Regions from separate parts of the Staphylococcus sp. mip270_02 genome, predicted to be linked through region 3. Evidence: predicted binding sites of a transcription regulator. Region 3 holds the regulator's gene; each other region holds the start of a gene.
What was found. The regulator Rex, encoded in region 3, represses fermentation and respiration genes when NADH is low (regulators of the CRP and FNR family bind a similar motif). The targets are predictions, from matches to a motif close to TTGTGAAATATTTCACAA.
Positions count from the first base shown of each region.

Region 1: ACW5YJ_RS07505 (citrate synthase) is a predicted target of Rex. The motif match lies at 1,866-1,883, and genes of this name have one in related genera.
Region 2: qoxA (cytochrome aa3 quinol oxidase subunit II) is a predicted target of Rex. The motif match lies at 1,719-1,736, and genes of this name have one in related genera.
Region 4: ACW5YJ_RS04350 (nitrate reductase subunit alpha) is a predicted target of Rex. The motif match lies at 1,831-1,848, and genes of this name have one in related genera.

Region 1 is NZ_CM132934.1:1,595,934-1,599,157, forward strand. Features, by position in the region: gene pyk (pyruvate kinase) at 1-30, shown strand, start outside; gene ACW5YJ_RS07500 (amino acid permease) at 242-1,600, opposite strand; gene ACW5YJ_RS07505 (citrate synthase) at 1,954-3,072, shown strand; gene icd (NADP-dependent isocitrate dehydrogenase) at 3,186-3,224, shown strand, end outside.
Region 2 is NZ_CM132934.1:2,300,202-2,303,425, reverse strand. Features, by position in the region: gene qoxB (cytochrome aa3 quinol oxidase subunit I) at 1-430, opposite strand, end outside; gene qoxA (cytochrome aa3 quinol oxidase subunit II) at 430-1,551, opposite strand; gene ACW5YJ_RS10890 (immunoglobulin-like domain-containing protein) at 1,815-2,132, opposite strand; gene ACW5YJ_RS10885 (globin domain-containing protein) at 2,375-3,224, shown strand, end outside.
Region 3 is NZ_CM132934.1:1,334,578-1,337,801, forward strand. Features, by position in the region: gene abc-f (ribosomal protection-like ABC-F family protein) at 1-1,140, opposite strand, end outside; gene ACW5YJ_RS06110 (redox-sensing transcriptional repressor Rex) at 1,292-1,933, shown strand; gene ACW5YJ_RS06115 (YeeE/YedE family protein) at 2,151-3,224, shown strand, end outside.
Region 4 is NZ_CM132934.1:986,270-989,493, reverse strand. Features, by position in the region: gene ACW5YJ_RS04350 (nitrate reductase subunit alpha) at 1-1,751, opposite strand, end outside; gene lip (YSIRK-targeted triacylglycerol lipase) at 2,000-3,224, opposite strand, start outside.

The sequences.
Region 1 (3,224 bases), 260 kb from region 3:
ATCTTCGAAGGTTATGCAAACGTACTATAATCTAAACAAGTTTTCAATTAGCAGTTTAGTTTAAACCTTATAATAATTATGGACACATTTGTCTAAGTATAAAGTAAAAAGACGAAGTCATTTAAAAATGATTTCGTCTTTTTTGTAGAGATTTATATTAAACGATAAATTCTATTAATAATAAAAACTGGGACATCAATTGATGTCCCAGTTTTTATCTGTTATTACTGTTTATTGATTACTATTGCTTACGAGACACCTGTTTATATCTTAGATACATTAGAGTTAATAAGATAAACCATATAGGTGTTAAAAATACTGCTATTCTTGTATCAGTGTTTACAAATAATAAACAAAAAACTAATAAGAAGAAAGTTAAAATAGCATACCCCATATATTTTCCACCAGGCAATTTAAACGTTGCTTTTTTATGTAGTTCAGGATTTCTACGGTGATAATTAATATAAGCTACAGTGATTAAGCCCCAAACAACAATAAATAATACAGTTGAAACTGTGGTAATGTAGGTGAAAACAAGTGTTGCATTTGGAATAATATAGTTTAACAGTGCTGCAATCATAAGCAACGCACACGACACAAATATTGCAATATGTGGTACGCCATTTTTATTTGTCTTCTCAAAGTAAGGCGGCGCTTGTTTTTGTGTTGAAAGCCCAAACAACATACGACTATTTGAGAATATACCACTATTACAAGAAGAAGCCGCAGCTGTTAATACCACAAAGTTTATGATTCCTGCTGCAAAAGGTATACCAATCAGTGCAAACAGTCTCACAAATGGGCTTTCTTCAGGATTAATTTGATTCCATGGAATGATGGACATGATAACAGCTAACGCACCTACATAGAATACTAAGATACGAATAGGCACACTGTTAACAGCTTTAGGTAAGGTCTTTGATGGATCTTTCGTTTCTCCAGCTGTGACTCCTATAAGTTCAATACCTACAAACGAGAATAATGCCATTTGGAAAGACATTACGAAACCGCTTATACCTTTAGGAAATATTCCATTGTTATATAGGTTGGATAATGATGCATGGCCAAATTGTGTGTCATAAGCCATAATAATCATTATTGCCCCAACTACAATTAAAGCAATAATAGTAAATATTTTAATAAGTGCAAACCAAAACTCTAACTCACCAAATAGTTTAGCGCTTAATAAATTTAGTGACATTAATACAAGTACACAAAATAATGCACTTATCCAATTTGGTATGTTTGGAAACCAAAAACTAACATACTTTGCAACAGCAGTTACTTCTGCCATACCTGTAATGATCCAACAGAACCAATAAGTCCAACCTGTTACAAAACCTGCAAATGGGCCAATATAGTGATTAGTGACATCTGCAAATGATTTGAAATTCGTATTTGTTACTAATATTTCTCCCAGTCCACGCATAAACATAAAAAGCATAAAACCAATTATGATATATGTAAGTAAAATAGAGGGGCCAGTTAACGCAATAGTTTGACCTGCTCCTAAAAATAGTCCTGTACCAATTGCTCCCCCGATTGCAATTAGCTGGATGTGACGATTACTTAGTTCTCTTTGTAATTCATGATTAGCCATAAAATTATACTCCTTTATTTAGTTAATTATTATTATGCTATGCAATATAAAATAAAACAACTATTTTTTTAAATAGAGTCTATGGCGTTTAGTATAATAATACATTAATTATTTGTTATTAATCATGATAACCAATTAAAATGCTATAAAAATTGAAGTGAGACAGTTTCCATATTAAAATGAACTTATAACAATGTAAGTGATAGAAGTGTGTTAAAGGGCATATAAATAAATAAGTATTTCATATTGGTTTGATAAGAAAATATACTCAAAATATTCACAAAAGAGTAAAGATTGGATATAATGAGTTGTGAAAGCCATTTCATAATGAAATAGAAAAGGGGAATTTATATATGGCAGAGTTACAGAAAGGTTTAGAAGGGGTAATTGCATCTGAAACAAAAGTAAGTTCTATTATCGATAGCCAATTAACTTATGCTGGTTATGATATTGATGACTTAGCACAGAATGCTGAATTTGAAGAAATCATCTTTTTATTATGGCATTATCGATTGCCAAATGAGGATGAATTAAAAGACTTAAAACAAAAGCTTTTTGAATATATGACTTTAAATCCTAGAGTGTATAACCACTTTAAAGAATACGCAACAGGCAATGTTCACCCAATGACAGCTTTAAGAACTTCAGTTTCATATATTGCTCATTTTGACGAGCATGCTGAAGATGAAGACGAAAGTCAAACACTGGAGCGTGCTATACGTATTCAAGCCAAAATTGCTTCATTAGTTACAGCTTATGCGCGTGTTAGGGAAGGAAAAGAAATTGTTAAACCAAGTAGTGATTTAAACTATGCGGGTAACTTCTTGTACATGTTAAGAGGGGAACTACCTTCTGAAATTGAAATTGAAGCATTTAATAAAGCACTTGTATTACATGCAGATCATGAATTAAATGCATCAACATTTACAGCTAGATGTGCAGTATCATCATTATCTGATATGTATTCAGGAATTGTAGCTGCTGTTGGTTCATTAAAAGGACCACTTCATGGCGGTGCAAATGAACGTGTAATGAGCATGTTATCTGAAGTGAAATCTATTGATGAAGTCGATGAATATATTGATAATAAAATTAAAAACAAAGAAAAAATTATGGGTTTTGGACACCGTGTATATAAAGATGGCGATCCAAGAGCTAAATACTTAAAAGAAATGAGTAGAAAAATCACTTCTGAAACAGGACAAAGTCAATTATTTGATATTTCAGTGAAAATAGCAGATAAAATGAAAGCTGAAAAAGGTTTGATTGCAAATGTCGATTTCTTTAGTGCTACTGTATATCATAGTATGAATATTGAGCATGACTTGTTCACTCCAATCTTTGCGGTGAGTAGAACTTCTGGTTGGATTGCACATATCTTAGAACAATATAGAGATAACAGAATCATGCGCCCAAGAGCTCAGTACATTGGTGAAACAAATAGAAAATATGAGCCAATCGAAGAAAGATAATTAAATTATTAAATGAATAATACAATTTATGAAAATTGAAAATAGTATTAATTCATGTATGATAGTGGTTAGTACAACTAAAATAGAACTCAAAATGACGGAGGTTTTTTCACATGGCAGGAGAAAAAGTAGTTAAAACAAATGAAGGTTTA
Region 2 (3,224 bases), 970 kb from region 3:
ACCAGAAACTTACGTTGTTTAATACAGGGAATGCAACATCGCGCGCGCCAATTTGTAATGGTACTACGACATTCCATAAACCAAAGATGAAAGGCATTGCCATAAAGATGATCATTATTACACCGTGCGTACTAAAGACCTCATTGTAATGGTTTCCTTCTAAAAATGTGTTATCTGGAATTGCTAATTGTGTACGCATCATTAACGCATCAATACCGCCACGTACGAACATTAATACCGCACAGATTAGGTACATTGCACCAATTTTTTTATGGTCAATAGATGTGAACCATTCTCTGTATAGATATTTCCATAATTTAAAATAACTAATTACTGCGATCACAGCTATAACTGCAAACGGTGCACCAATTTGTGCCATCGTTATCATCCAGTTACCTTGAACGAGTAATTGATCCCATGGAAAATTCATTAATGTCCACCTCCATTTTCATGGTCTTTTTTCTCTATTTTAGATGCTTTTTCATCTTTAACACCTTCAGAGATTTTTTCCATTTCATCCATATTATGTGATTCTTCATCTTTGAATTCACTATCATATGGTTCATTATTGCCTAGAATCGTCGCTTTCATTCCATGACGTTCATAGTTTGCATTTGTGATTTGTGGTTTACGTGCAGGTTTATCTGGTTTATCTAATACATCTTCTTTTATTTCTTCTGGTGTATTAAAGTTTGGATCTTTCTGCACATAATTGAAACGATCATAAGCATAGAAAATATACTCAGGATCAGCTGCAGGATCAACAAATGCTAAATGCGTACCACTGAAAGTTAAGTTTTTATTTTCAGTAGTTGGTAAAAGTTGCTTATCAAACGTATCTTGATCCAATACTTTTTTGCTTTGCGCATCTTTTACCCAATCCTCAAATTTACTTTGGCTTACAGAGTTAACATCAAATGTTTGACGTTCGAAGCCTTCACCATTGAAGTTTGAGTTACGTCCTCTGAACGTACCTTCCTCACTAGCTGTTAATGTCCAGTCCATTGTCATACCTGTCATCGCATATTTTTGGCCACCTAATTGTGGAATCCAGAAACTTGTCATCATATCCATTGATTGGAGTTTGAAGACAACAGGGCGATCTTTCGGAATAGTTAAATGATTAACTGTTTCGATTTTTTGTTCAGGATAACTGAAGAACCACTTATAACCAGCGCTTGTCGCATAAACAACAAGTGGATCGTCTTCTTTCTGTGGTTTTTCCTCATAATTGTAAAGTGAATTAACCGTTGGGATGGCTAAAGCAATTACAATAATTACAGGAATAATAAACCAAATTGTTTCCATTAAAGAATTGTGGTGCATCTTTCCTGATTCTTTAGTATTTCCTATTCTATATTTATATAGGAAAACCGTGAATAAAATAACAACAGCGGCAATAATAACAAGCATGAAGATGATTGAATACATAATCAAAAACTTCGTATCGCTTGCCATCGGCCCTTTTGGGTTTAAAACTTCTACGTTAGAACAACCACTAAGCAAAATTAGCGAGCCAAAGAGTAGAAGCAAAGACTTAAATTTTGACACTTTTTTGACCTCCTAATACTACAAATGTAGGGCTTACCATCAATTTTAAGATATTACGCAATATTTACAAGTGTTTGTACAAAAAAAAATATTGTAAAATTAAAAGAAACCCAACAAACTCAACGTCTGGTGGGCTTTCAAAGATTTGTTAAAATTATGTGTACATTTTGTGAAAAGTGTCATATTTAAGACAATAAACCAAAATTACTCATAAAATAGTGATAAACATTATCATTTAGGGGTATATGTATTAAATTTATAAATTATTTTACTTCTATATAACGAATAGATTTATTAGTTGCGCCATCTGAATCTTCAACTTTATATTCAATCTTATATTTACCAGTTTTTTCGGTATTAATATTACCGTCAACTGTGATTTTATGTGTAAGATCTCCATCTTCTTTATCGTATGCACGCACGCCGTTTAATATATTGTAGTCGTCGCCTTTATCGATAATTGTATCGTTAATTCCTTTAAGTTCTGGAATTGAGTTGTCAGTAGCTTCTGCGCTTAAATTAGGTGATACAAGCGTAGCAGATACACCTAATGCAGACAAAGATTGTATTAATTTATTCATTACGTAACCTCCGAACGCAAAACATTAATTTTATTAAACCTTACTATACTTTAATTTGCTATATTATACATCATACTATAGTCCTAATATAGCTTATTTCTATAAATTTCATTGTAATTTCCGGTTAAAAGTATGTAAATTGAACTTTTTGTGAATTTTATCACATGAGTCTTTTGTAACATCTAATTTTGTAATAAGATAAAAATGTAAGAAGCAATAAAATAAAATTAGGGGTGAATTAAATGTTGAATGAGAAAGAACGAAATATAATTAAAGAGACTGTTCCTGTATTACAACAAAAGGGAGAAGAAATCACATCATACTTTTATAATAGAATGTTTACGAGACATCCTGAGTTGAAAAATATGTTCAACCAAACCAATCAGAAAAAGGGTTTGCAATCTACAGCGTTAGCGCAAAGTGTATTAGCGGCAGCAATCAATATCGATGATTTAACACGTATCATGCCAGTTGTTAAAGAAATTGCTTATAAGCACTGCGCGTTACAAGTACCAGAAGCCGGATACGATATTGTAGGAGAAAACTTATTGGCAGCTATTCAAAATGTACTAGGGCTCCCAGAAGATGATGCGATTATTGCTACGTGGGCAAAAGCATACGGTGAAATAGCTTCTGTATTTATTAATGTTGAGAAAGATATTTACAATGAGATGACTTGGGATGGTTTTAAACCTTTTGAAATTATCAATATAGAACCAACAACTTCAGATATCAAGGCGTTTACTGTTAAGTCAGATGAATATAACTTAAGTAAATTTGAGGCAGGACAATATATTACAGTGGACGTAGAAAGTGATAAATTGGAATATCGTGCCAAACGCCACTATTCGATTGTTGAAGGCGACGAACATACATTAACTTTTGCAGTGAAAAGAGATGTGACAGATTCACACGAGGGAGAAGTATCAACAATTTTACATGATGAGATGCAAGTAGGTGGAACGATTAATTTATCTGCTCCTGTAGGAAGATTTGGAATAGTAAATGATACAGCGCCTCAGTTGTTTATCGGTTCAGGTATAGGTGTAACTCCTTTAATTCCAATGTTTAATGAAATTACAAAATCAAATG
Region 3 (3,224 bases):
ATTTTGTATATTGGCAATGGTTTTTATTAAAGTTGATTTCCCAATGCCATTAGGTCCGATAATTGCAATATGATCTCCTTTTGTTACTTCAAAAGTGATTCCTTTAGTAACCGGAGACTCATAGCCGATTTCTAAATTTTTTATATGGAAGACATCATTACCAGTATTACGATCAAATTCAAATTGAATGTTGGCACTTTTAGCATCAATCATAGGTTTATTTATGCGTTCAATCTTTTCCAACATTTTCCTACGGCTCTTAGCCATACCTGTAGTTGAAGCGCGGGCAATATTTTTATCGACAAAAGTCTCTAATCGTTTAATTTCAGCTTGTTGATTCTCATATTCTTGCATACGTTTTTCATAATATTTATCTCTTTGATTAATAAACTGAGCATAATTGCCTACATAATGTTGAACATCACCGAGTGCAACGTCATAAATTTGAGTCACAATTTTATCTAAGAAATATCTATCATGACTAATAATTACGATGGCACCTTTAAAGTAATTTAAATAACTTTCTAACCATTGGGTCGTTTCCATATCTAAATGGTTGGTGGGTTCGTCTAAAAGTAATAAATCAGGTTCGCTTAGTAACATTTGTGCCAAAGATAATCTTGTTTTTTGACCACCGCTAAAGTCGTTGATAGGTCGGTCGAAATCCGCTTCACTAAAATTCAATCCGTGTAAGACTGTTTTAATTTTGCTTTCATATTGATAGCCATCTTGTTGTTCAAATTGATTGGATAACGCTTCATAGCGATCGATATGAGATTTATATGCCTCAGTATCATACTCATTCGCATGTTGTGCTAACCAATCTGTTTCCAATTTCATTTCTTGTTCTAAATTTTTCATTGCCTCAAACGGCTTAGACATTTCTTCAAATACAGTTTGATCTGTATTTAATGTCATTTGCTGTGTTAAATAACCAAGTTTCAAATTTTTACTCTTAGAAATATGACCACTATCATAATCTTCAACACCAGCAATTATTTTCATTAATGTAGATTTTCCGGCGCCATTACGACCTACAATACCAATGCGTTCACCAGTTTTAACTTCAAAATCCACATTATTAAAAATATCTTCGCCGTCGAATGATTTAGTTAAATCATTGAGTTGTAATAATATCATCTGATTTTGCACCTCTCTATTCATTATCATTCTACAGTATTCAGCGTGTTGTTAAAACTATCATTGTTTATTTTTATTATTCAGTCATGTATAATGTTGTAGTGATTATAAGATTAATGAATAACAGATAATGAAATAGGGGGAAATAATCTTGGCTAATCAAAGCGAAAAGATTCCTCGTGCCACATTGAAACGTTTACCGTTATATTATAGATTCGTCAATACATTAAAATCTAAAGGCATTGATAGAGTTAATTCTAAAGCCATCAGCGAGGGCTTAAATATTGATTCTGCGACGATTCGAAGAGATTTTTCTTATTTTGGCGAGTTAGGCAAGAAAGGCTATGGCTATAATATTGATAGCTTATTACATTTTTTTAAAAATGAAATTAGCGAAAATGACGAGATTAAAATTGCAATTGTAGGTGTAGGGAACTTAGGTAAAGCATTATTAACATATAACTTTTCAATACATGATGAAATGACTATAACTGAAGCATTCGATATTCGTGAAGAGGTTATTGGGACACAAATAGGTAAAGTGACAGTAAGTCCATTTGATAAAATAAAGGAAATATTAACACAAGAAGATATAGATGTAGTGATATTGACTACGCCTGAAGAAGCAGCTCAAAACGTAGCTGATGTATTAGTAGATTCAGGTGTTAAAGGGATACTTAACTTTACACCAAGTCGTGTGCTAACTCCATCAGACGTTCAAGTTCATCATATTGATTTAGGTATTGAATTACAATCGCTATTATTTTTTATGAAAAATTATAGCAATAAATAAAAAATGATTAGTTAGTTTTTTATAGATACAGTAATACACTCAGTGTGCTGTGTTTATAAAAAACTATTTTTTTTATGGGTGTTTAATTTTAATTTGGAAATACTGTTACTATATAAGTTAGTAGAAAATTAAAAATTTATGAGTTGCAAGGTTGAAATTTTATACGATTTCTAATATTATTAATCTTATTGATTTTATCGGAAAAGAGGTTATTAATATGACTTGGTTAATAATCAGCGGCATTATTGTGGGAAGTCTTTTAGGCTTTGTTATGCAAAGAACACGGTTTTGTCTGGCTGGTGGATTTAGAGATATGTATATTCAAAAGAGTAACAAAATGTTTTATGCATTACTTATAGCAATTACAGTTCAAAGTATAGGATTGCTCATTTTGACTTCTACTGGTTTAGTACAAATACCTGAGTCAACTTATCCTATTATTGGAACAGTAATAGGTTCATTTATATTTGGTTTAGGTATTATATTAGCTGGCGGATGTGCAACCGGTACATGGTATAGAGCAGGTGAAGGTTTAATAGGCAGTTGGATGGCACTCATCGCCTATGCATTTACTTCGGCAGCTACGAAATATGGATTATTATTACCATTAATGGATGGTTTAAATAAGCCTACAAATGTTAATACAAGCATATCACAAACTACAGGGATACCGACATGGGTTTGGGTAGCAATACTTACATTTATCACAGTGTTTTTTGTAGTCAAAACTTTACGCAAACCGAAACCTAAATTTGCTGTTCCTAAATTAAAACAGAAATTCACAGGTTTGCGGCATTATTTATTTGAAAAGAAATACCACCCATTTGTTGCTGCTATTGCAGTAGGGCTCATTGCTTTAATTGCATGGCCTGTAAGTGAGTCGACAGGAAGAATGTATGGACTAGGTATTACAACACCATCCGCTAATCTAGTACAGTTTTTTGTAACTGGTGATTTGAAATTATTAGACTGGGGTGTTTTCTTAGTTCTTGGGATATTCCTAGGATCTTATATTGCGGCTAAAGGGGCAAGAGAGTTTAAATGGAGATTGCCAGATACAAAAACTATTCGTAATAGTATTATTGGCGGCGTGCTTATGGGATTTGGCGCTTCAGTAGCAGGTGGTTGTTCAATAGGTAATGGACTAGTAGAAACAGCAACGATGTCATGGAAAGGTTGGATTGCGCTTGCTTCAATGATTTTAGGAGCTTGGACAATGAGTTATTTTGTGTTTATCAGACCTATGAAAAAAGCGCAGAAGCAAACTTCTAACGAAACTGTAACATCACAA
Region 4 (3,224 bases), 350 kb from region 3:
TCTTTAGCAAAAGCAATCGTATTCCACCCTTCAATTGGGCGACATTTTTCTTGTCCAACATAGTGTGCCCATCCGCCACCGTTCACTCCTTGACAGCCGCATAATAATACTAAATTCAAAATAGAGCGATAAATCGTGTCCGAATTAAACCAATGATTAATACCAGCTCCCATGATAATCATTGAACGCCCTTCGGTATCAATTGCATTTTGCGCAAACTCTCGGCCAACTTGGGTCACAACACTTTGTTTAACACCAGTAATTTTTTCTTGCCATGCAGGTGTATAATATGACGCTGGATCATCATATCCTGATGCCTCAAGTTCGTGATCAAAACGTTTCACACCATACTGACTCGTCATTAAATCAAATACAGTGGTAATATATTTCTCTTCACCATTTGCTAATTTAATCTTTTGCACAGCAATAGGACGCTCAAATATTCCATTACCTTCATTATTAAAAAATGGAAATTGTATGAGTCTTAATTCGTATTCCTCTTCAGCAAAACTCATTGCTGGATCAATTTGCTTACCTTCTTCATTTTCTAATTTCAGGTTCCATTGTTTGCCTTCTTCCCAACGCTGACCCATCGTACCATTTGGAACTGTTAATTGTTTTGCTAATTTATCGAAAATCACAGGTTTCCAGTCGCTATTTTCAGTATGCTCTCCTAGATCATGCGCACGTAGGAAACGCCCAGCTTTCAAGCCATTCTTATCTTCATCTAACATTAGGACAAATGGCATATCGGTATATTGTTTTGCGTAATTAATAAAATAGTCATTCGGTTTATTCACATAATGTTCTTGTAAAATAACATGCGTCATTGCTTGTGCGACTGCAGCGTCTGTTCCTGGATGCGGAGCTAACCAATTATCAGCAAATTTAACATTTTCTGCATAATCAGGCGCAACTGATACTACTTTTGTGCCTTTATAGCGAACTTCTGTCATAAAATGCGCATCTGGTGTTCTTGTTAATGGGACATTAGATCCCCACATCATAATATATGCTGCGTTGTACCAATCACTAGATTCTGGTACATCTGTTTGTTCACCCCATATTTGTGGAGAAGCAGGTGGTAAATCGGCATACCAGTCATAAAAGCTCAACATTTCCCCACCTAACAAACTCATAAAACGCGCGCCAGAAGCATAACTTAACATCGACATAGCTGGGATTGGTGTAAAACCAGCCAATCTATCGGGTCCATATTTCTTAATGGTATATATAATTTGAGCTGAAATGAGTTTTGACACATCTTTCCAATTTGTTCTTACTAACCCACCCTTACCTCTTGCTTGTTTATATATTTTAGCTTTTTCTTCATTTTCAACAATCGACGCCCAAGCAGCTATCGTATTATTTTGATGCGCTTCTAATGCTTCTGTCCACAACTCCCATAACTTACCACGAATATAAGGATAACGGATGCGTAAAGGACTATATTCATACCAAGAAAAAGATGCTCCTCTAGGACATCCGCGCGGTTCAAATTCAGGTAAATCCGGTCCACAACTAGGGTAATCTGTTTGCTGGTTTTCCCAAGTAATGACACCATTTTTCACAAATACCTTCCAGGAACAGGATCCTGTACAGTTCACACCATGTGTTGTTCTTACTACTTTGTCATGACTCCAACGTTCTCTATACATTTTTTCCCATTCACGGCTTTTACTTTCTAAGATTGACCAATCACCATTAAATTTTTCTGTTGGTTTAAAGAATTGCAATCCAAATTTTTTCATTTTATACATCCTCTCACATCATTCATGTATAATTTATATAGCATTCACAAATTTTGTATTTCTTTAATTCTTATAACCATTGTACATTTTTTCACAAAGTCTAAATATTAGGGATTTACCTATTTAGATAGAAGAATCCCCTAATAACTTTTCGAACATAAAAAAACTCCCATTACTCGTAATAATGATTACCATCATTACAAGTAAAGGAAGCTATTATCAAAATTTGTAAGTCATTTTTCTATTATTTATACGGCAACTGCTTGTTCTTCACGTGCCTCTACACGCATTAAATGGTCAATAATACCAGTATAAAATTCTTCAAGTTCTTGTCCTGTGCGTTTTCTATCAAGGTTATCAAGTCCTATGAAATCTACATGATCCCAATCTTTTTTAATTGGCATCACTTGCCAAACACCTTTTTCTGTAGCTTGCGTTAAATCTTGTACTTTTTTAGCGGGTTGTCCAGTTGGGCTTAATGCAGAAGTAACTGCTACGACACCATCATTTTCTTGCCAATCTTCTCTAGAATCTTTACCTATCAATTTACTTGTTAAATCCATTAGTCCAAACAAACCTCTATTAGGTCTGTGATGACCTAAACTATTTTTATGCGTTGCTTGTCCTGCAAAAGAAGTGTATACAATATTAGGGTTAACTGATGTATTTAAGTTCAAATCTTCTGCACCAAATGTTGTTAAATCTCTTGTAGCAACATCTTCAGTATTCCAAATCGGGCTATCTTTCAATCTATTTACATATTCTATATACGTTTCATTAGGTTGCTGTTCGAAGCCCCATTGTGAAAGTCCAAAATCAATTTTAGAATTTTTATTATTACCTAATTTCGCTATATCATTTAATATATTTTTGATGAAATTTTTATTTGCTAACTTATCAGAAGCCTGAGAGCCTTTATGTGGCGTTGCCAATGTTGTAATAGATGAAATCATATTATCTTTTTGCCCTTGGAATAATGGAGAAATTGTACCGCCATGTTGCTCATGATATTTAATTTCTTCTGGATTTCCAAAACGTAAAAATTGCTCAAGTAAACGAATCGTTTGTCCACCCATACTGTGACCAATTAGATGTACTTTCTGACCTGGTTTCCAATTTGGCATAACACCTTCGTATGTTTTACCGTATCTATTATGCCCGTATTTAGCAGCATGTGCTGCACCATAATCTACTTGACCACCTTTAATGTAGTGATATAACTCTACAGCACGACCATAGTTACTGCCAACTGCACTTATACTTGCTTCGTATACTTCATAACCTGCTTTTTCTAATGCTTCCTTTACTTTGTATTTCTTTCCACCCCAATAATTTGGATACAAATCTGGTTTATTACCATCCATTAATCCTAAGAAACCATGTACTAAGATAATTGGATATTTATTTACATGTACACCTTGTTCTGCTTTTTTAGCAGTTTTTAATAAAGATTCGACCTCAGCTTGTTGCACT